DNA from 2 places in the Enterobacter sp. RHBSTW-00994 genome. Region 1 is predicted to be linked to the other one. Evidence: predicted binding sites of a transcription regulator. Region 1 holds the regulator's gene; the other holds the start of a gene.

Region 1 (16,004 bases):
GTTGGGACATGAAACTGAGCTGGTGCAAAAACGCATTGAACCGGTGGTTCCACAAACAACCGAACAGGGCTGGTACATCGACAAATCGCGTTTTGATTTCCATATCGACCCTGTACTGAACCAGTCCGTTGGCGGGCCGGAAAACTTCTATATGTACCAGTTTGGGGTGATGGCGACCGCCGATTTGTGGATGACAGACCACCTGCTAACCACCGGTAGTCTGTTTGGCAATGTGGCTAACAACTACGGTAAATTTAACTACACCAACCCGCCAAATGACTCGACGCTGCCGCGCGTGCGTACCCGTGTGCGTGAATATGTACAAAACGATGTGTATGTGAATAACCTGCAGGCCAACTACTTCCAGTACTTCGGTAACGGATTCTACGGCCAGGTCTACGGGGGGTATCTGGAAACAATGTACGGTGGCGCAGGGGCCGAGGTGCTGTATCGTCCGGTCGACAGTGACTGGGCATTCGGGGTTGATGCCAACTACGTTAAGCAGCGTGACTGGCGCAGTGCGCAGGATATGATGAAGTTCACTGATTACAGCGTGAAAACTGGCCACCTGACGGCCTACTGGACACCATCATTCGCCCAGGATGTGCTGGTGAAAGCCAGTGTTGGACAGTATCTGGCCGGTGACAAAGGCGGCACACTGGATATCTCCAAACACTTCGACAGCGGTGTCGTGGTTGGCGGTTATGCGACTATCACCAATGTCTCGCCAGAGGAATATGGGGAAGGGGATTTCACCAAAGGTGTGTATGTGTCGATTCCACTGGATCTCTTCTCATCAGGGCCAACCCGCAGTCGTGCGGCAATTGGCTGGACGCCACTGACACGTGACGGGGGACAACAGCTTGGGCGTAAGTTCCAGCTGTATGACATGACCAGCGATAAGAACATTAACTTCCGCTAACACTCCAGGCCGGGCGGCATTTCGTTTTCCCGGCCTGTGGTTTTGCAGGCCCGGTAAGCGCATGCGGGCGAATCACAAACGGCGCATCAACCTTGCCGGGTTCCCGGCATAGACACCTTTCTCGACAATCGATTTCGTTACCACGCTTCCTGCACCAATCACTACCCCGTCGCAGATAGAAACAGACAGAATGGTCGCACCGCTGCCTATTGAGACATCATTACCCACGGTAATCCGTCCCCAACTGTTGCGGTCCGCATTGGGTTTACCTTCTCGAAACATATCGTTGGCAAACATCACCCCATGACCGATAAAACAGCGGTTGCCGAGAGTGACATACTCGCAAATGAAGGTGTGCGACTGGATCTTGCTACCGTCACCAATGCGCGTATTGCCCTGGATTTCAACAAACGGGCCGATGAATACATCGTTGCCAAGCGTGCAGTCATAAAGATTGGCGGGTTCGTATACGGTCACATTGTCGCCGTAAGTTACGTTTCGCACCCCGGTTGGTTTACGCTCCATCAGTTTGCTCCCTACATAAAACATAATTAAAAAATATAGATCTCTGTCACATTTTTGCGTTATACAGGAATCTCGCCCTGGAGAATGAGGTGCTGTATGACATCCCTGACTCGCCCGCGCGTTGAGTTTATCTCAACCATCCTCCAGACCGTGCTAAACCTCGGTCTGTTGAGCCTTGGCCTGATACTGGTGGTCTTCCTGGGTAAAGAAACGGTGCATCTGGCGGATGTGCTGTTTGCCCCCGAACAAACCAGCAAGTATGAGCTGGTGGAAGGACTGGTGGTCTATTTTCTCTACTTTGAATTTATCGCCCTGATTGTGAAGTATTTTCAATCCGGATTTCACTTCCCGCTACGCTATTTTGTCTATATCGGGATCACCGCAATTGTGCGGCTGATCATCGTCGATCATAAATCCCCGCTCGACGTGCTGATCTATTCAGCTGCGATTCTGTTGCTCGTGATCACCCTCTGGCTGTGTAACTCGAAGCGGCTGAAACGCGAATAAAAAAATGGCGGCCCGGAGGCCGCCTAACAACAGTCACAAGTTGGGTCAATACAATACGTCAAAGTTGAGGGTTGCAGTGGCTTGGAACAATGAAACTTAACCTTTCACACCGCCCGCCGTCAGGCCGTTGACCAGCCAGCGTTGTGCCAGCAGGAATACCACGGTAATCGGGATGGCAGAGAGTACAGCCGCAGCGGCAAAGTCGCCCCACAGGTAGTTTTGCGGGTTGAGGTATTGCTGCATACCCACGGCCAGGGTGTAGCTGTTTACATCACGCAGCAGCAGTGATGCGACCGGGACTTCGGTAATGGCTGCGATGAACGAGAGAATAAACACTACCGCCAGGATAGGGACTGACAGCGGCAGCAGTACCAGACGGAATGCCTGCCACGGCGTTGCGCCATCCAGCGCAGCTGCTTCTTCCAGCGAGCCGTCAATGGTCTCGAAATACCCTTTAATGGTCCACACATGCAGGGCGATACCCCCCAGATACGCGAAGATCACGCCGCCGTGGGTGTTCAGGCCGATAAATGGTACATACTGGCCCAAACGGTCAAACAAGGCGTACAAGGCAACCAGCGACAGAACCGCAGGGAACATCTGGAAAATCAGCATCCCTTTCAGCAGTGCGGCTTTACCAGGGAAGCGCATGCGGGCAAAGGCATAAGCACAGGTTGTGGAGAGAGTCACGATGCCAAGTGCGGTGATCCCGGCGATTTTCACCGAGTTCCACAGCCATAACAGGACCGGGAATGGCGGTGGCGTGACGCGGCCATCCGCATGTTCAACACTGAAACCTAAGGCTAATTTCCAGTGCTCCCAGGATATTTCGTCCGGGATAAGACTCCCGGTGGCAAAGTTACCCGAACGCAGGGAGATGGCGATGACCATCAGCAGCGGGAACATGATGGCCGCGATAAAAATCAGCAGCCCTAAGTGCGTCGCGAAGAGGCGCAATTTCTGAGATTTGGGTTGTACCATTGCCATGATCGATGCCCTCCTTAGTCAAATTTCATGCGTGTTGCTTTCAGGTTCACAATCGCCAGAGCGCCTACCAGCAGGAAGATCAGGGTGGCAATCGCTGCCGCCAGACCGAAGTCCTGACCGCCGCCGCCTTCAAAGGCAATACGGTAGGTGTAGCTTACGAGCAGGTCGGTGTAGCCTGCTGGTGTCGTTGTCCCGAGGCGATCCGGACCACCGTTGGTTAACAACTGAATCAGCACGAAGTTGTTAAAGTTAAAGGCAAAGCTGGCAATCATCAGCGGCGTCAGCGGCTTAATGAGCAGCGGGAGTGTGATCTTAAAGAAGTTCTGGAATGGGCCTGCGCCATCCATTGCTGAGGCTTCATACAGATCGTCCGGAATCGCCTTCAGCAGCCCCATGCACAGGATCATCATGTACGGATAACCGAGCCAGGTGTTGACGATGATAATCATCGAACGGGCGGTCGTCGGGTCGCTGAACCAGGCGGGTTTGATACCGAACAGCGCGCTCAGCATCATGTTGATTTCACCGAAGCTCTGGTTGAACAGGCCTTTGAAAATCAGAATCGAGATAAACGACGGGACGGCATAAGGGAGAATCAACAGCACGCGGTAAATCGCTTTGCCCTTGAGAGATTCCCATTGCACCAGACAGGCCAGTACCATCCCCACGGCGACAGTCAAAATCACGGTCAGTACCGAGAAGACCACCGTCCAGACGAAAATAGCGAAGAATGGTTTCTGGATCCCCTCGTCGGTAAAGACGCGGGTGAAGTTGTCCCAGCCGATAGTCACGGTGTAGCCTGGGCTGAGTTTTTCATCGCCCCATTTACCGTCGGCTGTAATGGACTGATAGAAGCCAATATCGTTGTTCGGGCGATACTTCACGCCACTTTGGTTGTTGGTGAGCGTACCGTCATTCGCAAGTGTGTACAGCGGTTGTGTGCCGGAGAACTGGCGCAGTGAGCTCATGGTCACTTTGCTTTCATCGGGCAGTACAGCGGTTAACTGGGTCAGCGCCTGACGATTTTGGGTAATAATGCGCAGATTGGCACGTTCACCTTCTGGCAGGGCCGCGGCCTCTTTTAAGGACAGTTTTTGCGCGCCGCCAAATTTGAACGCGTCAGAAACAAAGTTCTTGCCGCTTTCTTCGTCAGTGAGTGCTAACTTCCAGTCGCTCCCTTCTGGATACAGGCCAAAGTTAAAAGTTTTTCCTGCCTGGTAAGACCGATCCATCAGCACTTGCTGGGCGCGCTCCTGAGCGAGCTGGTTGGTGCTGCTGTAGTTAGTGAAGGCGATAGCAATAGTACAAATCAGTGGGAACAAGACGAACAGCCCCATCCCGGCGACACCTGGATACACATAGCGCCAGGCATAGGCTTTACGGTTGGCGAAAATATACAGGCCAGCAGAGCTTAAAATCAGCGTCATGATGGCGAACAGGTATTCCCCCTGTACGTACATTAAAACAACAAGGTAACCCACCAGTAAGCACAGCAGACCAATCACTGACCATTTCAGCGTGTCGCTTTGCCACCAGTGTTTCTTTTTAATGACATCCATGGGGTTCTTCCTCTACAACGTGTGATCTTTTCTCCCTCTCCAGAGGGAGAGGGCCGGGATGAGGACGGATAACGACAAGCCTCACCCTAACCCTCTCCTCATAGGGAGAGGGAATTACGGCTTACTTCGTAATACGGCCCTGCGCATCTTTCAGTGCGGCATCGACAGTCTGACGACCGCTGGCTGCGTTGATGACCGCTGTACGAGTGGCATACCAGAATGCTGCCATCTGCGGGATGTTCGGCATGATTTCGCCTTTCTGGGCGTTATCCATAGTTGCCGCGATGCGTGGATCTTTTGCTAACGTATCCTGGAAGGATTTCAGCGCAACAGCACCCAACGGTTTGTCCTTGTTCACTTCATCCAGACCCTGATCGGTCAGCAGGTAGTTTTCGAGGAACTCTTTTGCCAGCTCTTTGTTCGGGCTTGCGGCGTTAATACCGGCACTCAGCACACCAACGAACGGTTTAGACGGCTTACCTTTGAAGGTTGGCAGCAGTGTGACGCCATAGTTGATCTTGCTCTTATCGATATTGGTCCAGGCCCACGGACCGTTGATGGTCATCGCGGTTTCGCCTTTGTTGAACGCCGCTTCTGCGATGGAGTAATCGGTATCTGCGTTCATGTGTTTGTTCTTAATGAGGTCAACCAGGAAGGTCAGACCCGCTTTCGCGCCTGCGCTGTCCACGCCCACGTCTTTCACGTCATATTTGCCATTTTCAAACTTGAAGGCGTAACCGCCATCCGCAGCAATCAGCGGCCAGGTGAAGTACGGTTCTTGCAGGTTGAACATCAGCGCACTCTTACCTTTCGCCTTCAACTCTTTATCCAGCGCAGGAATTTCTTCCCAGGTTTTCGGTGGGTTCGGGACCAGGTCTTTGTTGTAAATCAGGGAGAGCGCTTCAACCGCAATTGGGTAAGCGATCAGCTTGCCGTTATAGCGAACAGCGTCCCAGGTGAACGGGAAGAGTTTGTCCTGGAACGCCTTATCTGGTGTCACTTCAGCCAGCAGGCCGGATTGCGCGTAACCACCGAAACGGTCATGTGCCCAGAAGATGATGTCCGGGCCGTCACCCGTAGCGGCAACCTGCGGGAATTTCTCTTCCAGTTTGTCCGGGTGTTCAATGCTTACCTTAATGCCGGTGTCTTTTTCGAATTTTTTACCCACTTCGGCCAGGCCGTTATAGCCTTTATCGCCGTTAATCCAGATAACCAGCTTACCTTCTTCAATTTTGGCGAGAGCCGGTGCGGAAATCATCATTGCTGCCAGGGCGGACAATGCGAAAACGCGTGCGCCAGTCTTGATCTTCATATCTGCCATCCTTTTATGGTGATGTGCTCGTGGATACTGAGGTGGTTCAACGTGACTCAGTCTCCTTATTTGACATCCTCTTTCCATCCTCCTTAGCCCTACGCCCCACCCCCGCTTTGTGTGATCTCCGTTGCATAAATTTAAGTTATGAGCCATGGCGCACATAAAAACACACTGAATTTTGCAGGTGGCTTCACGATTTTAGCCCCTGCCCGCCAATGGCGGTGGCAGAGCCTGCTCTCTCATCCTCCCGCCTCCTCCCCCATAAAAAAGCCGGGGGGTGGAGGATTCACGGAAGTAATGGATACCCCATAGTGAACTTATCTTGAATGTTTCTGTCGGTGACAGGTTGTAACGAAGGGAGAAGGGCATGGCGAGCGTACAGCTGCGTAATGTAACGAAAGCCTGGGGCGACGTTGTGGTGTCAAAAGACATCAATCTGGACATCCACGAGGGTGAGTTCGTGGTGTTTGTTGGTCCATCAGGCTGCGGTAAATCAACTCTGCTGCGTATGATTGCCGGACTTGAAACGATCACCAGCGGTGACCTGTTTATTGGTGATACCCGCATGAATGACATCCCACCCGCCGAGCGCGGCGTAGGCATGGTATTCCAGTCTTATGCACTTTATCCCCACCTCTCTGTTGCTGAGAACATGTCCTTTGGTCTGAAACTGGCCGGAGCGAAGAAAGAGGTGATTAACCAGCGCGTGACACAGGTTGCTGAAGTCCTTCAACTGGCGCACCTGCTGGAACGTAAACCAAAAGCACTCTCCGGTGGTCAGCGTCAGCGTGTGGCGATTGGCCGTACGCTGGTGGCCGAGCCTCGTGTCTTCCTGCTTGATGAACCGCTTTCCAACCTGGACGCCGCGCTGCGTGTCCAGATGCGTATTGAAATCTCCCGTCTGCACAAACGTCTTGGCCGCACCATGGTGTATGTCACCCACGATCAGGTCGAGGCGATGACGCTTGCCGACAAAATTGTGGTGCTGGACGCAGGCCGTGTCGCGCAGGTAGGTAAACCGCTTGAGCTGTATCACTATCCTGCGGACCGCTTTGTTGCGGGCTTTATTGGCTCGCCAAAGATGAACTTCCTGCCCGTCAAAGTGACCGCGACAGCGATTGAACAGGTACAGGTGGAACTGCCAAACCGTCAGCAAATTTGGTTGCCGGTGGAGAGTGCCAACGTGCAGGTCGGGGCGAACATGTCCCTGGGTATCCGTCCTGAGCATCTTCTGCCTAGCCACATCGCGGATGTGACCCTGGAAGGTGAGGTTCAGGTTGTCGAACAACTTGGTCACGAAACACAGATTCATATCCAGATCCCCGCCATCCGTCAGAACCTGGTGTACCGCCAGAATGACGTGGTGTTGGTAGAAGAGGGTGCCACATTCGCTATCGGTTTGCCGCCAGAGCGTTGTCATCTGTTCCGTGAGGATGGCACTGCATGTCGTCGGTTGCATAAAGAACCAGGCGTTTAAGCAATCCCAATAAAAGGCACGAAACCGACAGGTGAAGTGTTCAAAGAAAAGCAATGATCTCAGGAGATAGAATAATGATTACTCTGCGCAAAGTTCCTCTGGCAATCGCCATTGCGGCAGGCATCCTGTCTGCCCAGGCGAGTGCTGTTGATTTTAAAGGTTATGCTCGTTCTGGCATTGGCTGGACCGGGAGTGGCGGTGAACAACAATGTTTCCAGGCAACCGGTGCTCAAAGTAAATACCGTCTCGGTAACGAATGTGAAACTTATGCCGAACTGAAACTGGGTCAGGAAGTGTGGAAAGAAGGTGATAAGAGCTTCTATTTCGACACCAACGTAGCGTATTCCGTTTCTCAGCAGAATGACTGGGAATCAACCAGCCCAGCTTTCCGTGAAGCTAACGTGCAGGGTAAAAACCTCATCGACGCATTACCAGGTTCAACCATCTGGGCCGGTAAACGTTTCTACCAACGTCATGACGTTCACATGATCGACTTCTACTACTGGGATATTTCTGGTCCTGGTGCGGGTATCGAAAACATCGATCTGGGCTTCGGTAAACTGTCCCTGGCAGCAACGCGTTCTTCTGAAGCGGGTGGTTCAGGTACGTTCGCCGATCGTGATGCACTGGGTAACCGTATTTATGACAACCTGGTACCGAACGATGTCTTCGACGTCCGTTTAGCTCAGATGGAAATCAACCCAGGCGGTACGCTGGAGTTCGGTGTTGACTACGGTCACACCAACCTGCCAGACAACTACTCTCTGGCTCCAGATGCGTCTAAAGATGGCTGGATGTTCACTGCTGAACATACCCAGAGCATGCTGAAGGGCTTCAACAAATTCGTACTGCAGTACGCAACTGACTCTATGACCTCCAACGGTAAAGGCCGTCCGGAAGGTGGTAGCATCAACAACAACGGCGACATGTGGCGCGTGCTGGATCACGGTGCGATCTCTCTGGGCGACTCCTGGGATCTGATGTACGTGGGGATGTACCAGGACATCAACCTGGATAACAACAACGGGACTAAATGGTGGACCGTCGGTGTGCGTCCTATGTTCAAATGGACGCCAATCATGAGCACCCTGCTGGAAGTTGGCTACGACAACGTTAAATCGCAGAAAACCAGCGAAACCAACAACCAGTACAAAATCACCCTGGCACAACAATGGCAGGCAGGCGACAGCATCTGGTCTCGTCCGGCTATCCGTGTCTTCGCAACTTATGCGAAGTGGGATGAGAAATGGGGTTACGCGAACAGTGATTCCGGTGACGCTTACACGTCCGGCGTTGCATATCGCGACACTTCCGCGAAGACCTTCAGCCGTGGCGATAGCGACGAGTGGACCTTCGGTGCTCAGATGGAAATCTGGTGGTAATTCGTTAGACCTGACGTAATGACCTAAAAAGAGGGGCGAAAGCCCCTCTATCCTTAGGGTGCTGCGCGCTATTGCCTGGCCACCGCAGTGCTCACGCTATCAGAGGTAATAACAATGAAAATGAAGAAAAGTCTCGTCGCGCTGTGCCTCTCTGCGGGGCTGCTGGCTTGTGTTCCGGCGATCACCTTTGCAGATGTGAATTTCGTTCCACAAAATACCAGTGCAGCGCCGGCTATTCCGGTCGCGGCACTCCAGCAATTGACCTGGACCCCTGTTGACCAGTCTAAAGCTCAGGCGACGCAACTTTCTGCGGGTGGCCAGCAACTCAACGTGCCAGGTATTACCGGTCCCGTGGCCGCGTTTAGTGTCCCGGCGAATATCGGTGAATTGACGCTCACGCTGACCAGTGAAGTGAATAAACAGACCAGCGTGTTTGCGCCTAACGTATTGATCCTGGATCAGAACCTGACGCCATCAGCATTTTTCCCAAGCGAATACTTTACCTACCAGGAGCCTGGCGTCATGAGCGCTGATCGCCTGGAAGGCAGAATGCGCCTGACGCCTGCATTGGGTCAGCAGAAAATTTATGTTCTGGTTTTCACAACAGATAAAGATTTGCAGCAAACCACGAAGCTGGTTGATCCAGCAAAAGCCTACGCTAAAGGGGCGGGTAACGCCGTACCAGATATTCCGGACCCGTTAGCGCGCCACGTTACTGACGGCCTGTTGAAGCTGAAAGTCTCCACCAACAATGCGTCCAGCGTGCTGGTTGGTCCTCTGTTTGGTTCTTCCGGCACAGGTCCTGTCACCGTAGGTAATACCGCTGCACCGGTTTATGCTGCGCCTGCCGTCGCGGCCCCGGTTGCAGCAGCAGCGGCTCCGGCGAAAAAAGCCGATCCGATGCTGAATGACACCGAAACTTACTTCAATAACGCTATTAAGCAGGCTGTTAAGCGCGGCGACGTCGATAAGGCGCTGAAACTGCTTGATGAAGCTGAGCGTCTGGGTTCCACCACTGCCCGTTCCACCTTTATCAGCAGTGTAAAAGGCAAGGGGTAATCATCTCCCCGCAGTGCTGATTTGTTCGTTGTTTAGTGCGCCTGAGTGGGCGCACTTTTTTTTCAGCCAACACCCTGTTGCACCGCTGTTGCGATATTGATCGCTAAATAGCGTTTGCCCGCCCTCATTTGCGGTTTCTGCGATACAATAGCCGCACGTTATGTATCGGAGAGTCTGGCATGTCACACCCTGCGCTAACGCAACTGCGTGCGCTGCGCTATTTCGACCAAATACCTGCGCTTGACCCGGAGCAACTGGACTGGTTGCTGCTGGAAGATTCCATGACTAAACGTTTTGAGCAACAGGGTAAAACGGTTACGGTAACGTTGATTCAGGAAGGGTTTGTGCCACCTGAAGCCATCGCCAGTGAATTACCTCTTTTGCCGCAAGAAGAACGCTACTGGTTACGCGAAATTTTACTGTGTGCTGATGGTGAGCCGTGGCTCGCAGGGCGGACGGTTGTACCAGAATCAACCCTTTCCGGACCGGAGCTGGCGCTGCAACAATTGGGAAAAACCCCGCTAGGACGATATCTCTTTACGTCATCTGAGCTCACCCGCGATTTTATTGAAATTGGTCGCGATGCTGATTTGTGGGGGCGTCGTTCCCGCCTCCGTCTGAGTGGTAAACCGTTAATGCTAACGGAGCTTTTTTTACCGGCATCGCCGTTGTACTGAGAGGAAGAGAAAAATGGAGTGGAGTCTGACGCAGAGCAAGCTGCTGGCCTATCACCGCTTAATGCGTACTGACAAACCGATTGGTGCGCTATTGCTGCTGTGGCCAACCTTGTGGGCGCTGTGGGTCGCGACACCGGGTTTGCCGCCGTTGTGGATTTTGGCCGTGTTTGTGGCCGGAGTCTGGCTGATGCGTGCAGCAGGTTGCGTGGTCAATGACTATGCTGACCGTAAATTTGACGGACATGTAAAACGTACCGCTAATCGGCCGCTGCCCAGCGGGCAGGTCACGGAAAAAGAAGCACGCACGCTGTTTATTGTGCTGGTATTGCTCTCTTTCCTGCTGGTATTAACGCTTAACACCATGACGATCTTGCTTTCAGTGGCTGCTCTTGCGCTTGCCTGGGTTTACCCGTTCATGAAGCGTTATACCCATTTACCGCAAGTGGTATTGGGCGCGGCATTTGGCTGGTCGATACCGATGGCCTTTGCGGCGGTAAGTGAATCCGTACCGTTGAGCTGCTGGTTGATGTTCCTGGCGAATATTTTGTGGGCTGTGGCTTACGACACGCAGTATGCGATGGTCGATCGTGACGATGATCTCAAAATTGGCATCAAATCGACCGCGATCCTGTTTGGTCGTCAGGACAAACTGATCATCGGTATCTTGCAGGTCGCGGTGCTGGCGTTGATGGTAGAGATTGGCCGTCTGAACGGGCTCAACTGGGCGTTCTACTGGTCAGTGCTGGTGGCGGGGCTGCTGTTTGCGTATCAGCAAAAGCTGATAGCGAAACGTGAGCGTGACGCGTGTTTTAAGGCCTTCCTGAATAATAACTACGTTGGTCTGGTGCTGTTTTTAGGGCTGGCGATGAGCTACTTCTCGTAAAAAAATGGCAGCCATCTGGCTGCCATCCTTTCATCCTTTCCACCGGAGAGGGTATCACTCGTCTTGTGCCGCACTCTCAATCGTCAGGCGTACATCAGAGGTAATCAACTCTGCCAGCATCTGGTAAACCTTCAGTGTCTCTTCAGGCTCGGCATCACCCGTATCACTGATAAAGCCCTCGTCACGCAGCGTCAGCACCAGCGAACTAAAGACCGCTTTGTCGAAGAACTCTGGTGCGTTAATGCCGTGCAGGACGGACAGACGTTGTGCCAGTGTGCGACTCGCTTTTTCCAGCGTTCCACGGTTAATCGACGGGTTCGCACTCAGCAACCAGAAGGTGATGGCATAGCGTTGCAACGTCTCACGTGCGCCAGCGGCCAGCAGCTGCAGAGTACGGGAACGTGATGGGTTGATGTTGAGCTCATCGTTATTCACGGTGATCAGCCCCTGACGATGCAATTCAACGGTGAGTTTGTCCAGCTCTGCCGCCAGCTCTTCTTTGCTCCAGCGCAGGAACAGCTCGGCTTTCAGCATTGGGTAGAGCGCTTCAACGTGACGCAGCACTTCCTGACGAGAAATGCGACGGTGCTGAGTAATAATGGCCGCCATCAGCGATGGCAGCATCAGCATGTGCGCAATGTTATTACGATAGTACGTCATCAGCACCGCCTGCTCGCGCGGCAGAATGATGATGTCACCGATCGTATCTTTCTCGACTTCGAACTTGTTCATCTGCAACGCGTGATCAAGCAGGGCGCTGGCCGTTGCTGCAGGAACGGTTGAGTCAGGTGAATACGGAACATTACGCATGATGTCCAGATAACAATCGACCTGCTCGGTCAGTTGCTCACGGGTCAGCGAGCGCTGGCGCGAGGCGAGAAGTGCAGTACAACACAGGTTCATGGCGTTAGCCGCACCGGCATTGTTAATACGCACCATCAGATCGGCCGCAATGTTATTTACCGTTGGGGTGAGCCAGGCGGGACGGATGGCTTCGATTGGATCGATAGACTCACGCCACTCTGGTACATGCTGATTCAGGTAGGTCATCAGTGGCATTGGTTCGCCAAAGTTCACATAGCCCTGGCCGAGGTTGCGAAGCTTGCTCAGGCCGCGCAGCATCTGCGGCAGGCTCTCTTTCTCTTTGGTCGCTCCGCGCAGTTCTTTCGCGTAGGTTCCCACTTCCATGACGTGTTCATAGCCAATGTAAATCGGAACCAGTGTGATAGGACGCGTTCCCCCACGCAGCATCGCCTGAATCGTCATCGACAGCGTGCCCGTCTTCGGATCGAGTAGACGCCCGGTACGGGAACGGCCACCCTCAACGAAATATTCAACGGAATAGCCGCGGCTGAACAGCTCGCCCAGATACTCACGGAACACGGTGGAATAGAGTTTGTTGCCCTTGAAGGTACGGCGAATAAAGAACGCACCCAGGCGGCGGAAAATCGGGCCCGCTGGCCAGAAGTTCAGGTTGATACCGGCAGCAATGTGCGGTGGAACCAGCCCCTGGTGATAAAGCACGTAGGAGAGCAGAAGGTAGTCCATGTGGCTGCGGTGGCAGGGCACATAGACAATTTCATGACCGTCGTGAGCCAACTGACGCACACGCTCTGCGTTATGCACGTTGATCCCCTGATAGAGACGGTTCCACGTGAAGCTCAGGATACGATCGGACAGACGAATCATCTCATAGGAGAAGTTCGCAGCGATCTCTTCCATCAGGGCGATGGCATTCTGTTGTGCTTTCTCGTGTGAAATCTTCTTGCTACGGGCTTCGTCTTCAACAGCGCGTGCTATGGCTTTGGAAGCCAGCAACTTGTTGAAAAGGTCCTGACGCGCCGGAAGGCGTGGGCCTACAGCAGCCAGACGTTGACGGGCAAAGTGCATACGCGCAACACGCGCCAGTTTTTGCGCAATGATTTTATCCGTACCGTGTTCGTCCGCCATTCGGCGCAGGGAGACGGAAGGGGAAAAACGCACGAAGCTATCACGGCCTAGCCATGACACCGCAAAGAATTTCTGGATGCCGTTAAGCATACGCAGCGGTGGGTTTTCTTCACCCTTTTCGCGCCCAGGACGACGACCAAACATCACCGACACCGGAACCATCTGAACATCCAGATCGGGGTTGCTGCGGTGCAGGTCGAGGTAATCATGGAACAGCTTGATGGACTCTTCTTTTGGCGTGTAATAGGTAAACACACGCGGTCCGCCGTGGATGAAGACATAGCGTGGCAACAATGTGCCATCAATTTCCAGCGGTTCAAGCGGATCGGGTAAGTCATGCGCCAGACATTGGGCGCGGAGCGTCAGCAAGTCAGCCTTCGAGTTGTAAGGCAAAACATACATAATAGGGCGAGAGGTATCGAGCCCTAATTCCAGCGCGGGTTCTGCTGGGATAGACTTGCTTTTTACCAGGACGCTTAATGGTAAATTAAGTAATTTGTAGTAAATTCGTGGCCAGCCGGACATAAACGATGTAAAGCCTCTGGTTAATAATGCAATTGCTGCGCAAGGATAACAGAAAGCGCGCAAAATTTCTGTTGTTACCCGTCATACTTCAGGCGGCAGTCAAATGGACTGCGGCTATAGTTACTGACGCTATTTCTCATAAAAGGTTCTTTTAATGGCCAATAATACCACTGGGTTAACCCGAATTATCAAAGCAGCTGGCTATTCATGGAAAGGTTTCCGCGCCGCCTGGATCAATGAGGCTGCTTTCCGTCAGGAAGGTATCGCCGCTATTGTCGCGGTGATTATCGCCTGTTTCCTTGATGTTGATGCTATCACCCGCGTTCTTCTTATTGGCTCGGTGCTTTTGGTGATGATAGTGGAAATTCTTAATAGTGCTATTGAAGCTGTGGTGGACCGTATTGGCTCTGATTTTCACGAGCTTTCTGGGCGTGCGAAAGATATGGGTTCCGCAGCGGTATTACTGGCGATTATTACCGCCATGATTACCTGGGGCACGCTTCTTTGGTCACATTTCCGATAAGCCTTCAGGAATAAGTAACTCCCTGGTTTTTTGTGCAGTTTTTGATTCCAAAATCACCTTTGACTGTATATACTCACAGCATAACTGTATATACACCCAGGGGGCGGAATGAAAGCGTTAACGACCAGGCAGCAAGAGGTGTTTGATCTCATCCGGGATCATATCGGCCAGACGGGTATGCCACCCACGCGTGCGGAGATCGCTCAGCGTCTGGGTTTCCGTTCTCCAAATGCTGCCGAAGAGCACCTCAAAGCGCTGGCACGTAAGGGCGTCCTGGAGATTGTTTCCGGTGCTTCACGTGGTATTCGCCTTTTGGTGGAAGAAGAAACCGGTATTCCGCTTGTAGGCCGAGTGGCTGCGGGCGAGCCTCTGTTGGCACAGCAGCATATCGAAGGCCATTACCAGGTTGATCCAGGCATGTTTAAACCAAGCGCTGATTTCCTGCTTCGCGTAAGTGGCATGTCAATGAAAGATATCGGTATTCTTGATGGTGACTTGCTGGCGGTACATAAAACGCAGGATGTGCGTAACGGGCAAGTTGTTGTCGCGCGTATCGATGATGAAGTGACCGTTAAGCGACTGAAAAAACAGGGTAATACCGTTCAGCTTCTGCCAGAAAATAGCGAGTTTTCTCCTATCGAAGTTGACCTTCGCGAGCAAAGTTTCTCTATTGAAGGCCTTGCCGTTGGCGTTATCCGTAACGGTGAATGGCTGTAATCTCTTCCTGACAGGCTGCGGTATCCCCGCAGCCTGACTTATTTTCCTGCCCCGGTATTTTCTCATGTCACTGCTGACTGCTTCAGATAAGGCGCTGTGGCGTCTTGCGTTGCCAATGATCTTTTCGAATATCACCGTTCCGTTATTGGGACTGGTGGACACGGCAGTAATTGGCCATCTGGATTCGCCGGTCTATCTGGGCGGTGTGGCGATTGGCGCGACAGCGACCAGCTTCCTCTTCATGCTGTTGCTTTTTTTGCGGATGAGTACCACGGGTCTTACCGCTCAGGCGTTTGGTGCGAAAGATCCGCTTCGTCTGGCGCGTGCTCTGGTTCAGCCATTGATTCTGGCGCTGGGAGCGGGTGCTGTGATCGTCCTGTTACGTGCTCCGCTAATCGATCTCGCATTGCATATTGTAGGAGGTAGCGAGGCCGTTCTCGAACAGGCTCGTCGCTTTCTTGAGATCCGCTGGCTCAGTGCTCCGGCCTCGCTGGCAAACCTGGTGTTGCTTGGCTGGCTGCTGGGCGTTCAGTACGCGCGTGCCCCCGTGATCCTGCTGGTGGTGGGAAATATCCTCAACATTGTGCTCGACCTGTGGCTGGTGATGGGGCTGCACATGAACGTGCAGGGGGCGGCACTGGCGACTGCCATTGCGGAGTACGGGACGTTCATCATTGGGTTATGGATGGTGTGGCGGGTGCTGAAAATGCGCGGTATCTCTCTGGCGATGCTGAAAGCAGCCTGGCGCGGCAATATCCGTAAACTCCTGGCGCTGAATCGCGACATTATGCTCCGCTCGTTCCTCCTGCAACTCTGTTTTGGTGCGCTCACGGTTTTCGGCGCGCGCCTTGGGCCAGAGATTGTGGCGGTTAATGCAGTACTGATGACGCTGCTGACCTTTACCGCCTATGCACTGGACGGCTTTGCCTATGCCGTTGAAGCCCACTCCGGGCACGCGTACGGTGCGGGGGAAAGCGGTCAGTTGCAGGATGTCTG
Region 2 (16,004 bases), 1.4 Mb from region 1:
GCGACTTTTGGTTTTGTTTTCCATCAAATTACCGGCATGTACCTCTATGACGCGGTGTACCAGGTGGTGCAACAACCGCTGGAGCGCGTCGTACAAAGCCTGCCAGGGATCTTGCTGCTGATGTTTGTCGCACAGCTGTTCTGGGTGATTGGCATCCACGGGAATCAGATGATCAAGCCGATCCGCGAACCGCTGCTGTTGGGGGCGATCACTGTCAACATGAGCGCCTTCGAGCAGGGTAAAGAGATCCCCAATATCATCACCATGCCCTTCTGGGATGTGTACATGAGCATCGGCGGATCAGGGCTGACGATTGGTCTGCTGATCGCGGTGATGATCGGGACGAAACGTAAAGAGATGAAAGAGATAGCCAAGCTGTCCATTGGCCCCGGCCTGTTTAACATCAACGAGCCGGTTATCTTCGGCATGCCAATCATGCTGAACCCTATCCTCGCGATCCCGTTTATTATCACGCCGCTGGTGACGGGCTCCATCGGTTATTTTGCCACGGTAACCGGTTTTGCCGGGAAAGCCGTGGTGATGGTTCCATGGACAACGCCGCCACTGATAAACGCCTGGCTTTCAACGGCAGGTTCAATGGGGGCGGTGATTACCCAGCTCATCTGTATTATTACTGCTGTGCTTATTTATCTGCCCTTTGTGAAGATTGCTTCCCGCCGTGCCGAGCAGGCGGCACTGCAACAAGCCACTAACAATGCATGAGGATGCCATGAGTACAAAACGCATGACCATTCCCCAGGATTTCATCCTGGGGGCGGCGGCTTCTGCCTGGCAGACTGAAGGCTGGAGCGGGAAAAGAGAGGGGCAGGACTCGTGGATCGATCTCTGGTACAAAAACGATCGTCACGTCTGGCATGACGGTTACGGCCCGGCGGTCGCCACCGACTTTATCAACCGCTTCCGTGAAGATGTCGCGCTGATGAAGCAGGCGGGGTTGACGCATTATCGCACCTCGATCAACTGGTCGCGTTTTTTGACGGACTATGAAAATGCGACGGTCGATGAAGCATACGCCTCGTATTACGATGCCCTGTTTGATGAGATGCGCCGTCAGGGTATTGAGCCAATGATCTGCCTGGAGCATTACGAATTGCCGGGCGTGCTGCTGGAAACCTACGGAGGCTGGGCATCAAAGCATGTGGTTGAGCTGTTCGTGCGTTACGCCGAAAAAGTGTTCGCGCGCTATCATGCGAAAGTGACGCGCTGGTTTACCTTCAACGAACCGATTGTGGTGCAAACGCGCGTCTACCTGGATGCCCTGCGCTGGCCGTACGAACAGAACACGGGAACCTGGATGCAGTGGAACCACCATAAAGTGCTGGCAACGGCGAAAGTGGTGAAGCATTTCCGTGAAAAAGGTTATCGCGGTTCGGTGGGCTGTATCCTCAACCCGGAAGTGACTTATCCCCGCTCACGAGCCGAGCACGATGTACGCGCGGCGGAGATTTACGATCTATTCTACAACCGTGTATTTCTCGATCCTCTGGTGCATGGGCACTATCCTCAGGCGCTTTTTACACTCCTGGAGCAGCATCAGGTCGCCTGGGATTACACCCCGGAAGAGCTGTTGCTGATCGCTGAAAACACCGTTGATGAGTTGGGTATCAACCTTTATTACCCGCACAGGGTCAAAGCGCCTTCACGGGCCTGGCATCCGCAAACACCTTTCCATCCGGCGTATTACTACGAGCCTTTCGAGCTGCCAGGACGCAGGATGAATAAATCCCGCGGCTGGGAGATTTACCCGCGCATTATCTATGACATGGCAATGCGCATTAAACGCGATTACCGCAATATCGACTGGTTCGTGGCGGAAAGCGGCATGGGGGTGGAAAATGAAGCACAGTTTCGTCGCCGCGATGGGGTGATTGACGACAGTTACCGTATCGACTTTATCAGTGAACACCTCTATTACACGCTGCTGGCGAGGGAAGAGGGGGCAAACTGTCGCGGTTACATGCTGTGGGCGTTTACTGACAACGTCTCTCCCATGAATGCTTTCAAAAACCGGTATGGATTGATAGAGATCGACCTCGCCGATAATCGTGCCCGTCATCCGAAAAAATCAGCGACCTGGTTCCGGCAACTGCGCGATGCGCGCGTGCTCACGCTCTGTGTTGATGATGAATGGAAGTAGGCGAAAACACGGCAGGTTCTGGTAAAATAGCGCACAAACTGGCCGGGAGGATGCCCGGTCTGCGCATTAACTGATAAGCACAGGTGATCACGTGGATAAGGCAGTCGTCCCGCTGGAAAAAAAACAGTACCAGGAAATTGGCGAGGATTTGCGTGCGCAAATTATCCAGGGACATTATCCCGTTGGCTCTCGCTTGCCGCCGGAGCGTAATATCGCTGAAACCTACGGCGTGAGCCGTACCATTGTGCGTGAAGCCCTTCTGATGCTGGAGCTACAAGGCACGGTCGATATTCGCCAGGGATCGGGTGTCTACGTGATGCGCATTCCCGAAGAACATGAAAATGAAGAAGAGCGCTTTCTGAATAGCGATGTAGGCCCGTTTGAAATTTTGCAGGCGCGCCAGTTACTTGAAAGCAATATTGCTGCGTTTGCCGCCAAAATGGCGACGCGCGCTGATATCGATAATCTGCGCCGGATTATCGAACAAGAACAACGTGCAATTGCCGCCGATGACAATAGCCAGGATAACAACAAGATGTTCCATCTGGTGCTGGCGGGGGCGACGCAAAATCAGATGCTGCTGGCGACCGTCGAAAGCGTCTGGCATCACATGGACAGCAGCCCGCTGTGGCAGCAGTTCAATGTGCATATTGCCAGTCGTGCGTACCGGCTTAAATGGCTTGGTGACAGGCAAACCATTCTTGCTGCATTGCGTCGCCGCGACGTTATGGGGGCCTGGCAGGCCATGTTCCAGCATCTGGAAAACGTGAAAAAGAGCCTGCTGGAGTTGTCTGACGAAGATGCGCCCGATTTTGACGGCTACCTTTTTGAATCCGTACCCATTTTTCAGGGGAAACTGGTGTGACGATTCTGCCGCTTTACGCCGTTCCTCAGTTTGCAGAACAGGTTACTGACTGGCTCTGGCAGGCGTTTGGCGAGGGCGTGCCACGTGGGTTTTTCAAAAGTGTGATTGATCATAGCCAGAAGGCCGATGCGCTGCCGCTGACTTTTGTCGCCCTGGACGGGGAACAACTGCTGGGAACGGTAGGGTTGTGGCGCTGTGATTTGATAACGCGCCAGGATCTTTTCCCCTGGCTGGCGGCGTTATACGTTAATGAAGCCGCCAGGGAGAAAGGGCTTGCCGGACAATTACAGGCATATGTTATTGATTATGCCAGACGCGCCGGGTACGCCGAGCTGCATCTCTGGTCTGCCTGCCGTGATTTCTACGAACGCTACGGCTGGCAGTACATCGGTGACGCGCTGGAATACCCGGATAAAACGGTGCATCTCTATCACTACTCGCTTTGCGAGTCCGCTGGTGGCACAACAGAGTGACGGCGGACCAGCGTCGGGCTGAACAGATGGGTAATATCTGGCGGCTGGCGTTTATCTGCCAGTGCTAATGCCAGCTCAGCGGCTTGTGTCGCCATGGTGACAATCGGGTAACGCACGGTCGTCAGACGAGGTCGCACGTAGCGAGAAACCAGCACATCATCGAAACCAATCAACGAAATTTCTGCCGGGACATCAATGCCGTTGTCATTTAACACGCCCATTGCGCCAGCGGCCATAGAGTCGTTATAGCTGGCTACGGCAGTAAAATTGCGCCCACGACCTAACAGGTCCGTCATCGCCTGCTCGCCACCGCTTTCGTCCGGCTCGCCGTAGGCAACCAGACGGTCATTGCACGGCAGACCATTTTCGCGCAGTGCATCGTAATACCCTTGCAGGCGGTCGTCCGCATCGGAAATCGGGTGGTTTGAGCACAGATAGCCGATGCGCGTGTGACCCTGCTGAATTAAATGGCGGGTGGCAAGCCATGCGCCATAACGATCATCAAGCGCCACACAGCGTTTTTCAAAGCCAGGGATAATACGGTTGATTAATACCATGCCGGGGATCTGTTTCATCAGATGAATGAGGTCGGCATCGGGGATCATTTTGGCATGTACCACCAGGGCAGCACATCGGTGGCGAATCAGTTGCTCAATGGCCTGACGTTCTTTTTGCTCATTATGGTAGCCATTGCCGATCAGCAGAAAATTGCCCGTTTGGTATGAAACTTGTTCTACGGCTTTGACCATCGCGCCGAAAAAGGGGTCAGACACATCACCGACCACCAGTCCCACCGTTTCTGTCGACTGCTGGGCAAGTGCGCGGGCATTGGCGTTGGGATGGTAGTTCAGCGTCTCCATGGCGCTCTGTACCGCCTGGCGCGACGCATCACTGGCTTTCGGTGAATCGTTGATCACGCGCGAGACGGTAGCGACAGACACACCAGCCAGACGGGCCACATCCTTAATTGTCGCCATTTAGTACCTTCTTAGTGGGGGTAAGCGTTTACACACCAACTAGTGTTGCGGAAAAGCGCCACGCATTCAAGGGGAGAGGGGTTTTGCAATCGACAAACGTGACGCAGAACATGCCGTACTGGTGTAATCGTTACACAGCAAGGCATGTCAAAATAATGTCAATCTGAACCTTTAGTTACACTTTGCCTCAGGCTGTTGCGATTGTCTGATAGCCGGATTTGTTCCGGGATTGATAAAGTCGAGATCCCAGAGGTATTGATAGGTGAATTCAACTCCGGTTGATTAACACGATTTACACCAACCTGCGTTTATGCGCAGGTTTTTTTTTGCCTCAGAGTTCAACCTGTAACAGCAAAAGAGAATATTCACACCTGGTTGCACTTAGGCTCATTCCCTTGCGTTTTCTTGCTGGCGAAGCCCAGGGCGAACAGCCACAATCAAGATCCCAGAGGTATTGATTGGTGAGAATTCTTGGTACGGTTTCGTACTCATCTCTTGCACCAGCCTGCGCGGATGCGCAGGTTTTTTTTCGCCTCTATTTTAGCTGTCGCCCCCTCAGCACTTCTCGTGTAATCTGCCACAATTTAGCGTAACCCCACAAATTGACAGGCAAAGGGAGTTGAGATGCTTTTTGGGTTCTTCCGTACACTATTTCGTATCCTCTTTCGCATTCGTGTCACGGGCGATGCCCAGGCGCTTTTGGGCGAGCGCGTGCTCATCACCCCAAACCATGTCTCCTTTATTGATGGCATTTTGCTGGCGCTTTTTCTGCCAGGGCGGCCCGTCTTCGCGGTGTACAGTTCCATCAGTCAAAAATGGTTTATGCGCTGGCTCGCGCCGCTCATTGATTTTGTGCCGTTGGACCCGACAAAACCTATGATGATCAAACACCTGGTGCGCCTGATTGAGCAGGGACGCCCGGTGGTTATTTTCCCTGAAGGTCGCATTTCGGTGACGGGGTCATTGATGAAAATCTATGATGGCGCAGGCTTTGTCGCCGCGAAGTCAAAGGCGACCGTCGTTCCGCTGCGTATTGAAGGGGCTGAATTGACCCCGTTCAGCCGCCTGAAAGGGCTGGTTAAACAACGCATGTTCCCCAAAATCACGCTGCATATTCTGCCGCCAACAACGCTGCCGATGCCTGATGCGCCGCGCGCGCGCGATCGCCGTAAAATCGCGGGGGAAATGCTGCATCAGATTATGATGGAAGCGCGCATGGCCGTTCGCCCACGCGAAACGCTATATGAGGCTTTACTCTCGGCTCAGTATCGCTTTGGCGCGAAGAAAAACTGCGTTGAAGACATTAACTTCACGCCAGATACCTACCGTAAACTGCTGACTAAGACGTTGTTTGTTGGCCGCATTCTTGAGAAATACAGCAAAAAAGGCGAAAAAATTGGCCTGATGCTGCCCAATGCCGGTATCAGTGCGGCTGTGGTTTTTGGCGCGGTGTCGCGCGGGCGCATTCCGGCGATGATGAACTACACGGCGGGTGTGAAAGGGCTTACCAGTGCGATTACGGCGGCACAGATCCAGACGGTCTTTACCTCTCGCCAGTTCCTGGATAAAGGGAAGCTGTGGCATTTGCCGGAACAGCTCACTCAGGTTCGCTGGGTCTTCCTGGAAGATTTGAAAGCAGACGTCACGACGGGTGACAAGCTGTGGATTTTCGCTCATTTGCTGATGCCGCGCCTGGCGCAGGTGAAACAGCAGCCGGAAGATGCGGCAATTATCCTCTTTACCTCTGGTTCTGAAGGCAACCCGAAAGGGGTGGTTCACAGCCATAAAAGCCTGCTGGCGAACGTTGAGCAGATCAAAACCATTGCCGACTTTACTGCGAAAGATCGTTTTATGTCGGCGCTGCCCCTGTTCCACTCTTTTGGTCTGACTGTCGGGTTGTTTACGCCCCTGCTTACTGGCGCCGAAGTGTTCCTCTATCCTAGCCCGTTGCACTATCGTATCGTGCCGGAGCTGGTTTATGACCGTAACTGCACGGTGCTGTTTGGAACCTCGACATTCCTGGGTAACTACGCCCGTTTTGCAAATCCGTATGATTTCTATCGTATCCGTTACGTGGTTGCCGGAGCCGAAAAACTGCAGGACAGCACCCGACAGATTTGGCAGGACAAGTTTGGTCTGCGTATTCTGGAAGGCTACGGGGTAACGGAATGCGCGCCTGTGGTCTCTATCAACGTGCCAATGGCGGCAAAACCGGGAACGGTAGGGCGCATTCTGCCGGGAATGGATGCTCGTTTGTTGGCCGTGCCGGGAATTGATGACGGTGGCCGTTTGCAACTGAAAGGGCCGAATGTGATGAACGGCTATCTGCGTGTTGAGAACCCTGGCGTGCTGGAAGCGCCGACGGCGGAAAACGTCGAAGGTGAGATCGAGACCGGCTGGTATGACACCGGCGATATCGTGCGGTTTGATGAACAGGGATTCGTGCAAATTCAGGGCCGCGCAAAACGCTTCGCCAAAATCGCAGGGGAGATGGTCTCACTGGAGATGGTTGAACAACTGGCAACGGCTGTTTCTGCCGACAAGCTTCATGCCACGGTAGTGAAAAGTGATGCCAGTAAAGGCGAAGCGCTGGTGTTGTTTACGACCGATAGCGAGCTTAAACGTGAGCGTCTTTTGCAGTATGCGCGTGAACATGGCATTCCTGAACTGGCCGTCCCGCGTGATATCCGTTATCTCAAACAACTTCCGGTGCTGGGAAGCGGCAAACCTGATTTTGTTACCCTGAAAGGCATGGTTGAACAGGCGGAACAGCAACATGCGTGAGTCAGTACACACTAACACGTCAATCTGGTCAAAAGGCATGATGGCGGTCATCGCCGCACAGTTTCTCTCCGCATTTGGTGACAACGCGTTGTTGTTTGCCACTCTGGCGTTGCTGAAAGCGGAGTTTTACCCTGACTGGAGTCAGCCCGTTCTCCAGATGGTGTTTGTGGGTGCTTACATTATCTTTGCGCCATTTGTTGGACAAGTGGCAGACAGTTTCCCGAAAGGGCGCGTCATGATGTTCGCTAACAGCCTCAAGCTTCTTGGGGCGGCCAGTATCTGTGTTGGTTTTAATCCGTTTATCGGGTACACGCTGGTAGGGATTGGCGCAGCAGCCTATTCACCCGCGAAGTACGGAATTCTGGGTGAACTGACGACCGGTGATAAGCTGGTAAAAGCGAATGGTTTGATGGAGTCATCGACGATTGCAGCGATCCTGATAGGTTCGGTTGCCGGGGGCGTGCTGGCTGACTGGCATGTACTGGCTGCACTCGGGATTTGTGCGGTGGTGTATGGCGGCGCGGTCATTGCAAACCTGTTTATTCCTAAGCTACCCGTCGCGAGGCCAGGGCAATCCTGGCGTGTTAAACCGATGACAGCCAGTTTCTTTAACGCCTGCCGGGTACTGTGGCGTAACGGTGAAACGCGCTTCTCGCTCATGGGAACCAGCATGTTCTGGGGCGCAGGCGTAACGCTGCGTTTTCTGTTGGTGTTATGGGTTCCTGTAGCACTTGGTATTACTGACAACGCGACGCCGACCTATCTCAATGCCATGGTTGCCGTGGGGATTGTGGTTGGGGCCGGGGCAGCAGCAAAACTGGTGACGCTCGATACCGTTGCACGCTGCATGCCTGCCGGGATCTTGATTGGTGTTGTGGTGCTGGTTTTCTCCCTGCAACACGCATTGCTACCGGCTTACGCATTATTGATACTGATCGGCATTCTTGGTGGCTTCTTTGTTGTGCCATTAAATGCATTGTTGCAGGAGCGAGGCAAACATACTGTTGGGGCGGGAAATGCCATTGCGGTACAAAACCTTGGTGAAAACACGGCAATGCTGCTGATGCTGGGACTCTACTCGCTGGCCGTTAAAGTGGGTATACCGGTGGTGGGCATTGGTGTGGGCTTCGGGGCGCTGTTTGCGTTGGCGATTGCGGGATTATGGGGTTGGCAACGCCGCCGCTAAATGGCACGGTCTGCAGTTCGCAAAAAGATGAAAAACGGCAACCAGGAGGTTAATGCCGATCAGTTAAGGATCGATTGACCGATCCGGTGGCTGGTGTAAAAAGGGTTCCATGTTCATGATGGAGCCCTTTTTAAATGGAACTTTATCAGGCACCTGGCATTATCAACGCCACCACTCCAGAGCGTGCCCGTAGTCTCGCCGACCTCATTCCCCCGGCGCTTATTCAGCAGGCCTCACGCTGACCGATACCGTCACTTTGCGTAAACGCAAACTCCCTCTCGGGTCGATGATTTGGCTTGTCGTAGGGATGTCCATTTTCTGCGACCGTCCAATGACAGAAATCGTAAATCTGATGGATATCACTGACCGTACTGCCCCCCTTTTACCGCCCGGAGTGCTGTCATTCAGCGCCGTAAAACTCTGGGAGAGAACGCTGTGCGGGAGCTTTTTGATATCACCCGGCAGTACTGGAATCAACAGGCAGTGCATCCACAATGGCACGGACTGAACCTCTTTGCTGTCGATGGCGTGGTCTGGCGTACCGCAGATACACCGGAAAACAGAGCCGCCTTCAGTAAACACACCAGTCAGTATGGCGAAGGGGGTTATCCTCAGGTACGTATGGTTTGTCTGATGGCGCTGAGCAGCCATCTGATCACAGCCAGTGCTTTCGACAGTGAAAATATCAGCGAAATGAGGCTGGCTGAGCAACTGACAGAGAAAGCGCCGGATAACAGTATTACCCTGTTCGATAAGGGATTTTACCCGATGGGCCTGCTCCATCACTGGCAGACATCAGGAGAAAACCGGCACTGGTTGTTGCCGTTGAAAAAGAATACACAGTATCGGGTGGTTCGCCGTCTGGGCCGCGGAGATGAACTGGTCTGCCTGAAAACCAGCCCGCGAGCCCGGAAGCACTGGCCAGGGGTCCCGGAAGAAATAGTGGGAAGACTGCTGACCCGCAGGGTGGACGGAAAAGAGAGGCAGGTGCTGACATCACTGACAGACCCGAATCGTTATCCAGGCAATGACATCAGTGAGTTATATCGCCACCGCCGGGAAACAGAGCTGGGTTACCGGGAAGCCAGGCAGAGTATGCTGGACAGTCGATGGACGTTACGCAGTCGCCTGCCGGAACTGGTGAGGCAGGCGCTGTGGGGGGGGCTACTGGCGTATAAGCTGGTGCAATATCAGATGGTGCAGATGGTGTTCCATCTGAAGGGAGATGATTTGCCTAACCAGCTTAGCTTCAGTGGAGCGATAAGCGAAATAATCCGGCTACTGATAACCCTGCCGTGGGCCTCACCGGGAAAAATGCCGGGCGAAATGAGAACGCTGTATGAACAAGCGAAATGGCTGATATTACCGGAGAGAAGGGAGCGAAGTTACCCGCGGGAACTCAGGGTAAAGACCAGAAAATATCCGGATAAAAAGGTTGCTGGTCACCTTAAGTGACCAGCATTAACCCGGAGGTTGCCGTTTTGCTTTTGTTACGGTGCTGGATAGGTATAAATCTGATGCACCGCTTCTATCTCCGCCAGAACGTCTTCGCTCAGTTCCAGATGGAAACTGTCGATGTTTGCTTTCAACTGTTCCATGGTGGTTGCTCCCAGGAGGGTACTGGCAACGAATGGCTGGCGACGCACAAAAGCCAGCGCCATCTGGGCTGGATCAAGCCCGTGTCGTTTCGCAATATCGACATAGGCCGCAACGGCTTTCTGTGTCTGCTCACCGCTGTAACGCGTAAAGCGACTGAACAGGGTATTGCGCGCCCCGGCAGGTTTTGCGCCATTCAGGTATTTGCCCGTGAGCGTTCCAAAGCCCAGACAGGAATAGGCGAGTAGCTCCACGTTCTCATATTGTGTAACTTCCGCCAGACCCACTTCATAGCTACGGTTTAGCAGGCTATAAGGGTTCTGAATGGTGACGATACGCGGTAAATCATGCTTATCAGCCAGGTGAAGGTAGCGCATCACACCAAACGCGGTTTCATTCGAGACGCCGATATAGCGGATCTTACCTGCGCGCTGGCATTCCGTGAGGGCTTCCAGTGTTTCAAGCAAGGTAACAACGGGGGCGCTCTCATTCCAGCTATAGCCGAGTTTACCGAAACAGTTCGTTGGACGTTGAGGCCAGTGAACCTGATACAGGTCGAGATAGTCAGTCTGCAAGCGCTTCAGGCTGGCATCCAGTGCGGCGCGAATGTTTTTGCGATCCAGTACCTGGTTTTGGCGGATCCCGCTGTCATTGTTGCGTGCAGGACCACTGACTTTAGAGGCGACGACCAGCTTTTCACGGTTGCCGCGTTTTGCCAGCCAGTTACCGACGTAGGTTTCAGTTAGCCCCTGTGTTTCCGGACGGGGAGGTACAGGGTACATCTCTGCGACATCAATCAGGTTAATCCCCTGGCTGATGGCGTAATCGAGTTGCGCATGGGCATCGGCTTCGCTGTTTTGTTCACCGAAAGTCATCGTGCCCAACCCCAGTTGGCTTATCTCCAGAGAGCTGTGGGGGATACGGTGATAATGCATAGCCGGCTTCCTTTACAATGGGCGTCAGGAACGTCCCGACGAAGGAGTATAAACATGGCAGAGGGGAGGCAAAAGGGGAAGGAAAAAATCAAAAAGGCCAGCAAGCGACTGACCTTTATCTGTTTATCGCTCGATAATTTGCGACACTTCATCACGATTGATTTGCATTTTATTCCCTTCCTGATCCCGGTAACTGACCAGGCCGGTATCATCGTCGACTTCGGGTTTTCCATCAGTGAGGATCATACGACCATCTTTTGTTGCCATCACATAATCGCTACTGCAACCTGAAACCGCGAAGGCTAAACCGACTGCTGAGATTAACACTGCCCATTTTTTCATCGTTATCATCCTCACCTGGCTCGTATCAAGTCATAGTGTAGTAATAACCTGATATTCCGCGATCGCAAAGCGGTAAAATCTTAAAAAGCAGATGATTATGTTTGATACTGCGCAAATTTCGTTAAAAACCTATCTTTTTAGTAAGAAATGACGCGCGAGCAGTGCGCCGGTAAAGTTCTTTTTAAGATAAAAACCACGCGGCAAGGTCATGATTGTTTCACCCTGAGCACCAATCGCTTCGGTCAGCGCCTTGCTGTTCGCTGCTTTAGGGCGCAACTGGAGAACGTCTCCATGGCGGGCCGTAATGCGTTCAACCTGTCCAAGCACGATCATATCCATCAACTCCTCCCAGTCCAGACAGAGTTGCCGCTCTTCATGCGCATCTGGGCTCCAGAGAAGAGGTGCACCGACATGGCGTTCCGCAAGTGGGATTGCGCGATCCCCTTCAACAGGGATCCACAGTACTCGTTTCAGTTTGTGGCGAACATGGCTGGTTTCCCAGGTCACACCTGTATTTCCAGTTAAGGGGGCGACGCACACAAACGTGGTTTCCAGAGGTTTCCCCTGGCTATCCACAGGGATGGTTTTCAGTTCAATCCCCAGCGCCGCGAAATCTTGCTCTGGCTTGCTACCTGCGCTGGCCCCCAGCCACTGTTCAAGCAAAATGCCGATCCAGCCTTTATCGCGTTTGAGATTAGCTGGAATGGGTAAGCCTGCTATGGCGGCTAGTTCTCCGAGCGTATAGCCCGCCAGACACTGTGCCTGGTGCAGAAGTTGGTCTTCGCTGGAAGGGGGGGAGAGCAGCGGAGAAAGCGGAAGCATGAAGATAACCCTTTGATTAAAAAATGAACTAATAAATTGTGCTCTGTGGATAGAGTTTAACGTTTTCTGTACTAATATGACATGTGTATGATTTATAGGTTTTTTTTGTTAAATAAAACAAATCGTGGCTCGCGTAAAACACGGTTGTGCAAATCTGGTCACCGACAATAAACAGGATCTTACACTAGGTTATCCACAGAAAAGTGGGATAACTGGGAATAACCCATACTACTGTTTCAATTTACAGCCTTGACGTGCGACGAAAATCGAATTTTCACACAAATTGTGCCTAACTTATTGGCACAATCTGTGGATAAAACCGACGCTGTTCGATCTTTCATCAAGTCGAAGATCTCTGATGTGATGATCATCACGTTATCCAATGATTTTCTCATAGTTAAATGATTAACATAATGAAAAATAACATATTATATTAATTCGTGTTGCAGTGGATTTGTCGAGGGTTTTAGGTTGTCCATCGGTAATTCCATACTTCTTCACAACTATATCCACAGAAAAGGTGAATAAAATTGGCCTTGCGGCCCTTCATCTGTTTATAACTCCATTGTTTTTTGTGAGTTATTCAAATGTTATTCGATTGCAGGCCTGTAAGAGAGAGGTTTACCACCTCCCTGGAGTGTGAAACAATCATTCATATATAAGGTTTAGCTTGGGGTAGTCCGGTGATTGATGACGATGGCTACCGCCCAAACGTAGGTATCGTAATTTGTAATCGTCAGGGTCAGGTCATGTGGGCCAGACGATATGGTCAGCACTCCTGGCAATTCCCGCAAGGTGGGATAAATCCAGGGGAGTCCCCAGAACAAACGATGTACCGGGAGTTGTTCGAAGAGGTCGGCTTAAGCCGAAAAGATGTTCGCATCCTGGCTTCGACCCGCAACTGGTTGCGTTACAAGTTACCGAAACGTTTGGTGCGTTGGGACACAAAGCCGGTATGTATCGGCCAGAAACAGAAGTGGTTTCTTCTGCAGTTGGTGGGCAACGATTCAGATATCAATATGCAAACCAGCAGTACGCCTGAGTTCGATGGCTGGCGTTGGGTGAGTTACTGGTATCCTGTTCGTCAGGTCGTGTCGTTTAAACGCGATGTTTACCGTAGGGTGATGAAAGAGTTCGCAAGTGTTGTGATGTCGCTACAGGAGGTTCCTCCTAAGCCGCAAAGCGCACCTGCCTGGCGACGTAAAAGAGGTTAAGCTACGCAAATCATGCTCACCCGCTTGCGAGAAATAGTCGAAAAGGTGGCCAGTGCACCTCGCCTGAACGAGGCGCTGAATATTCTGGTCACCGACATCTGTCTTGCGATGGAAACCGAAGTCTGTTCGGTGTATCTGGCCGACCATGACCGGCGTTGTTATTACCTGATGGCGACCCGTGGTTTGAAGAAACCACGCGGCCGCACTGTTACGCTTGCATTTGATGAAGGCATTGTAGGCCTTGTCGGACGCCTCGCTGAACCTATCAACCTGGCTGATGCGCAAAAACACCCCAGTTTTAAATACATTCCTTCCGTAAAAGAAGAACGCTTCAGGGCGTTTCTCGGTGTGCCAATCATCCAGCGACGTCAATTGCTCGGTGTGCTGGTGGTACAGCAACGCGAACTGCGCCAGTACGACGAAAGCGAAGAGTCTTTCCTTGTTACGCTGGCGACACAGATGGCGGCGATCCTCTCGCAATCTCAGCTTGCGGCGCTGTTTGGGCAGTATCGTCACACGCGCATTCGCGCACTCCCGGCATCACCGGGGGTCGCCATTGCTGAAGGCTGGATGGACGCAACGCTGCCGTTGATGGAGCAGGTGTACGAAGCTTCGACGCTGGATGCCGTGCAGGAGCGCGAACGCCTTACCGCTGCTCTGGAAGAAGCGGCGAATGAATTTCGTCGCTACAGTAAGCGTTTTTCCGCAGGTGCGCAGAAAGAGACTGCCGCCATCTTTGATCTCTACTCGCACTTGCTTTCCGATGCGCGGCTGCGCCGGGAGCTGTTTGCTGAAGTAGACAAAGGCTCGGTGGCTGAATGGGCTGTTAAAAAGATCATCGAGAAATTTGCCGAGCAATTCGCGGCGCTGACGGACGGTTATCTCAAAGAGCGAGCGGGTGATTTGCGCACCCTGGGGCAGCGCCTGCTGTTCCATCTCGACGATACCATTCAGGGCGCAAATGCTTGGCCAAAACGATTTGTGCTGGTGGCTGATGAACTCTCGGCTACAACGCTTGCAGAGCTGCCGCACGACAGGCTGGCGGGCGTGGTGGTGCGCGATGGCGCAGCTAACTCCCATGCGGCCATCATGGTGCGTGCATTAGGCATTCCAACCGTCATGGGCGCGGATATCCAGCCATCGGTACTCCATCGACGTACTCTGGTTGTGGACGGCTATCGTGGTGAGTTATTGGTCGATCCTGAGCCAGTGTTACTGCAGGAATACCAGCGCCTCATCAGCGAAGAGAATGAATTAAGCAAACTCGCAGAAGATGACGTTAATCTGCCTGCTCAGCTCAAAAGTGGTGAGCGGGTAAAAGTGATGCTCAATGCGGGTTTGAGCCCTGAGCACGAAGAAAAGCTCGGTAGCCGTATTGATGGTATCGGTTTATACCGCACTGAAATTCCCTTTATGTTGCAAAGCGGCTTCCCGTCAGAAGAGGAGCAGGTCGCGCAATATCAGGGGATGTTGCAGATGTTTAACGACAAACCCGTTACGTTACGCACCCTGGACGTTGGAGCCGACAAACAACTGCCTTATATGCCGATCAGTGAGGAGAATCCTTGTCTGGGTTGGCGTGGGATCCGCATTACGCTCGATCAGCCAGAGATCTTCTTGATCCAGGTGCGGGCCATGCTGCGTGCAAATGCGGCGACGGGCAACCTCAGTATTTTGTTGCCGATGGTCACCAGCATTGATGAAATTGACGAGGCACGTCGCCTGATAGAACGCGCAGGGCGTGAAGTGGAGGAGATGATCGGTTATGCGATCCCTAAGCCACGTATCGGAGTCATGCTTGAAGTCCCTTCGATGGTTTTCATGCTGCCTCAACTGGCGAATCGCGTTGATTTTATCTCTGTCGGCACTAACGATCTCACGCAGTACATCCTGGCGGTAGATCGTAACAATACGCGTGTTGCCAGCATCTATGACAGCCTGCATCCCGCCATGCTCCGCGCGTTGGCTATGATCGCCCGTGAAGCCGAGCAATACGGACTCGATCTGCGTTTGTGCGGTGAAATGGCGGGAGACTCTATGTGTGTCGCCATTCTGATTGGCCTGGGGTTCCGCCACTTATCGATGAACGGTCGTTCTGTCGCGCGCGTGAAGTACCTGCTGCGGCATATCGACTATGAAGATGCGCAAGAACTTGCTGCGCGCAGCCTTGAGGCCCAACTGGCAACTGAAGTTCGACATCAGGTAGCCGCTTTTATGGAGCGACGTGGTATGGGCGGTCTTATTCGCGGCGGTCGATAATGTCCTCTGTTCCCTTATCGCAGGGGAAAAAACATCATTTTTTTCATCCTCTCCCACAGGGAGAGGACAACAAGCCATACCACCAGATATACACATCTTTTACATCTCAGGCGCATCCTCTGCGCCAGCCTTATGCTATGATTCGCAACTTTGGAGCCCCTGCCATCGGCTGGTGCGCATTTCTACCGCTGTCCACTTTCAGCGGAATAACAACATCTTGTGGTGACAGATGAACAGTGGTTATCTGCATTTTCCGGAATTTGATCCGGTCATTTTCTCAATCGGCCCCGTCGCACTTCACTGGTACGGCCTGATGTATCTGGTGGGTTTCATCTTTGCTATGTGGCTTGCTGGCCGTCGCGCCAGTCGTCCTGGTAGCGGTTGGACGAAGAA

The links. Region 1 encodes LexA, which represses DNA repair genes until DNA is damaged. Its sites were predicted from a motif close to TNCTGTATGTACATACAGNA; they were not measured.
Region 2: mutH (DNA mismatch repair endonuclease MutH) is a predicted target of LexA. The motif match lies at 12,368-12,387, and genes of this name have one in related genera.

What each region holds. Positions count from the first base shown of each region.
Region 1 covers NZ_CP056199.1:264,171-280,174, forward strand. The annotation lists gene HV346_RS01225 (YjbH domain-containing protein) at 1-922, shown strand, start outside; gene HV346_RS01230 (acyltransferase) at 995-1,450, opposite strand; gene psiE (phosphate-starvation-inducible protein PsiE) at 1,544-1,954, shown strand; gene malG (maltose ABC transporter permease MalG) at 2,051-2,941, opposite strand; gene malF (maltose ABC transporter permease MalF) at 2,956-4,500, opposite strand; gene malE (maltose/maltodextrin ABC transporter substrate-binding protein MalE) at 4,622-5,812, opposite strand; gene malK (maltose/maltodextrin ABC transporter ATP-binding protein MalK) at 6,183-7,292, shown strand; gene HV346_RS01260 (maltoporin) at 7,364-8,674, shown strand; gene malM (maltose operon protein MalM) at 8,789-9,733, shown strand; gene ubiC (chorismate lyase) at 9,913-10,410, shown strand; gene ubiA (4-hydroxybenzoate octaprenyltransferase) at 10,424-11,293, shown strand; gene plsB (glycerol-3-phosphate 1-O-acyltransferase PlsB) at 11,348-13,768, opposite strand; gene HV346_RS01285 (diacylglycerol kinase) at 13,923-14,291, shown strand; gene lexA (transcriptional repressor LexA) at 14,400-15,008, shown strand; gene dinF (MATE family efflux transporter DinF) at 15,073-16,004, shown strand, end outside.
Region 2 covers NZ_CP056199.1:3,781,087-3,797,090, reverse strand. The annotation lists gene HV346_RS18100 (PTS transporter subunit EIIC) at 1-723, shown strand, start outside; gene HV346_RS18095 (glycoside hydrolase family 1 protein) at 731-2,158, shown strand; gene HV346_RS18090 (GntR family transcriptional regulator) at 2,250-3,023, shown strand; gene HV346_RS18085 (GNAT family N-acetyltransferase) at 3,020-3,496, shown strand; gene galR (HTH-type transcriptional regulator GalR) at 3,457-4,473, opposite strand; gene aas (bifunctional acyl-ACP--phospholipid O-acyltransferase/long-chain-fatty-acid--ACP ligase) at 5,098-7,257, shown strand; gene lplT (lysophospholipid transporter LplT) at 7,250-8,443, shown strand; partial or broken gene HV346_RS18065 (IS4 family transposase) at 8,578-9,898, shown strand; gene HV346_RS18060 (NADP(H)-dependent aldo-keto reductase) at 9,934-10,974, opposite strand; gene HV346_RS18055 (YgdI/YgdR family lipoprotein) at 11,098-11,316, opposite strand; gene mutH (DNA mismatch repair endonuclease MutH) at 11,446-12,138, opposite strand; gene rppH (RNA pyrophosphohydrolase) at 12,822-13,352, shown strand; gene ptsP (phosphoenolpyruvate--protein phosphotransferase) at 13,365-15,611, shown strand; gene lgt (prolipoprotein diacylglyceryl transferase) at 15,841-16,004, shown strand, end outside.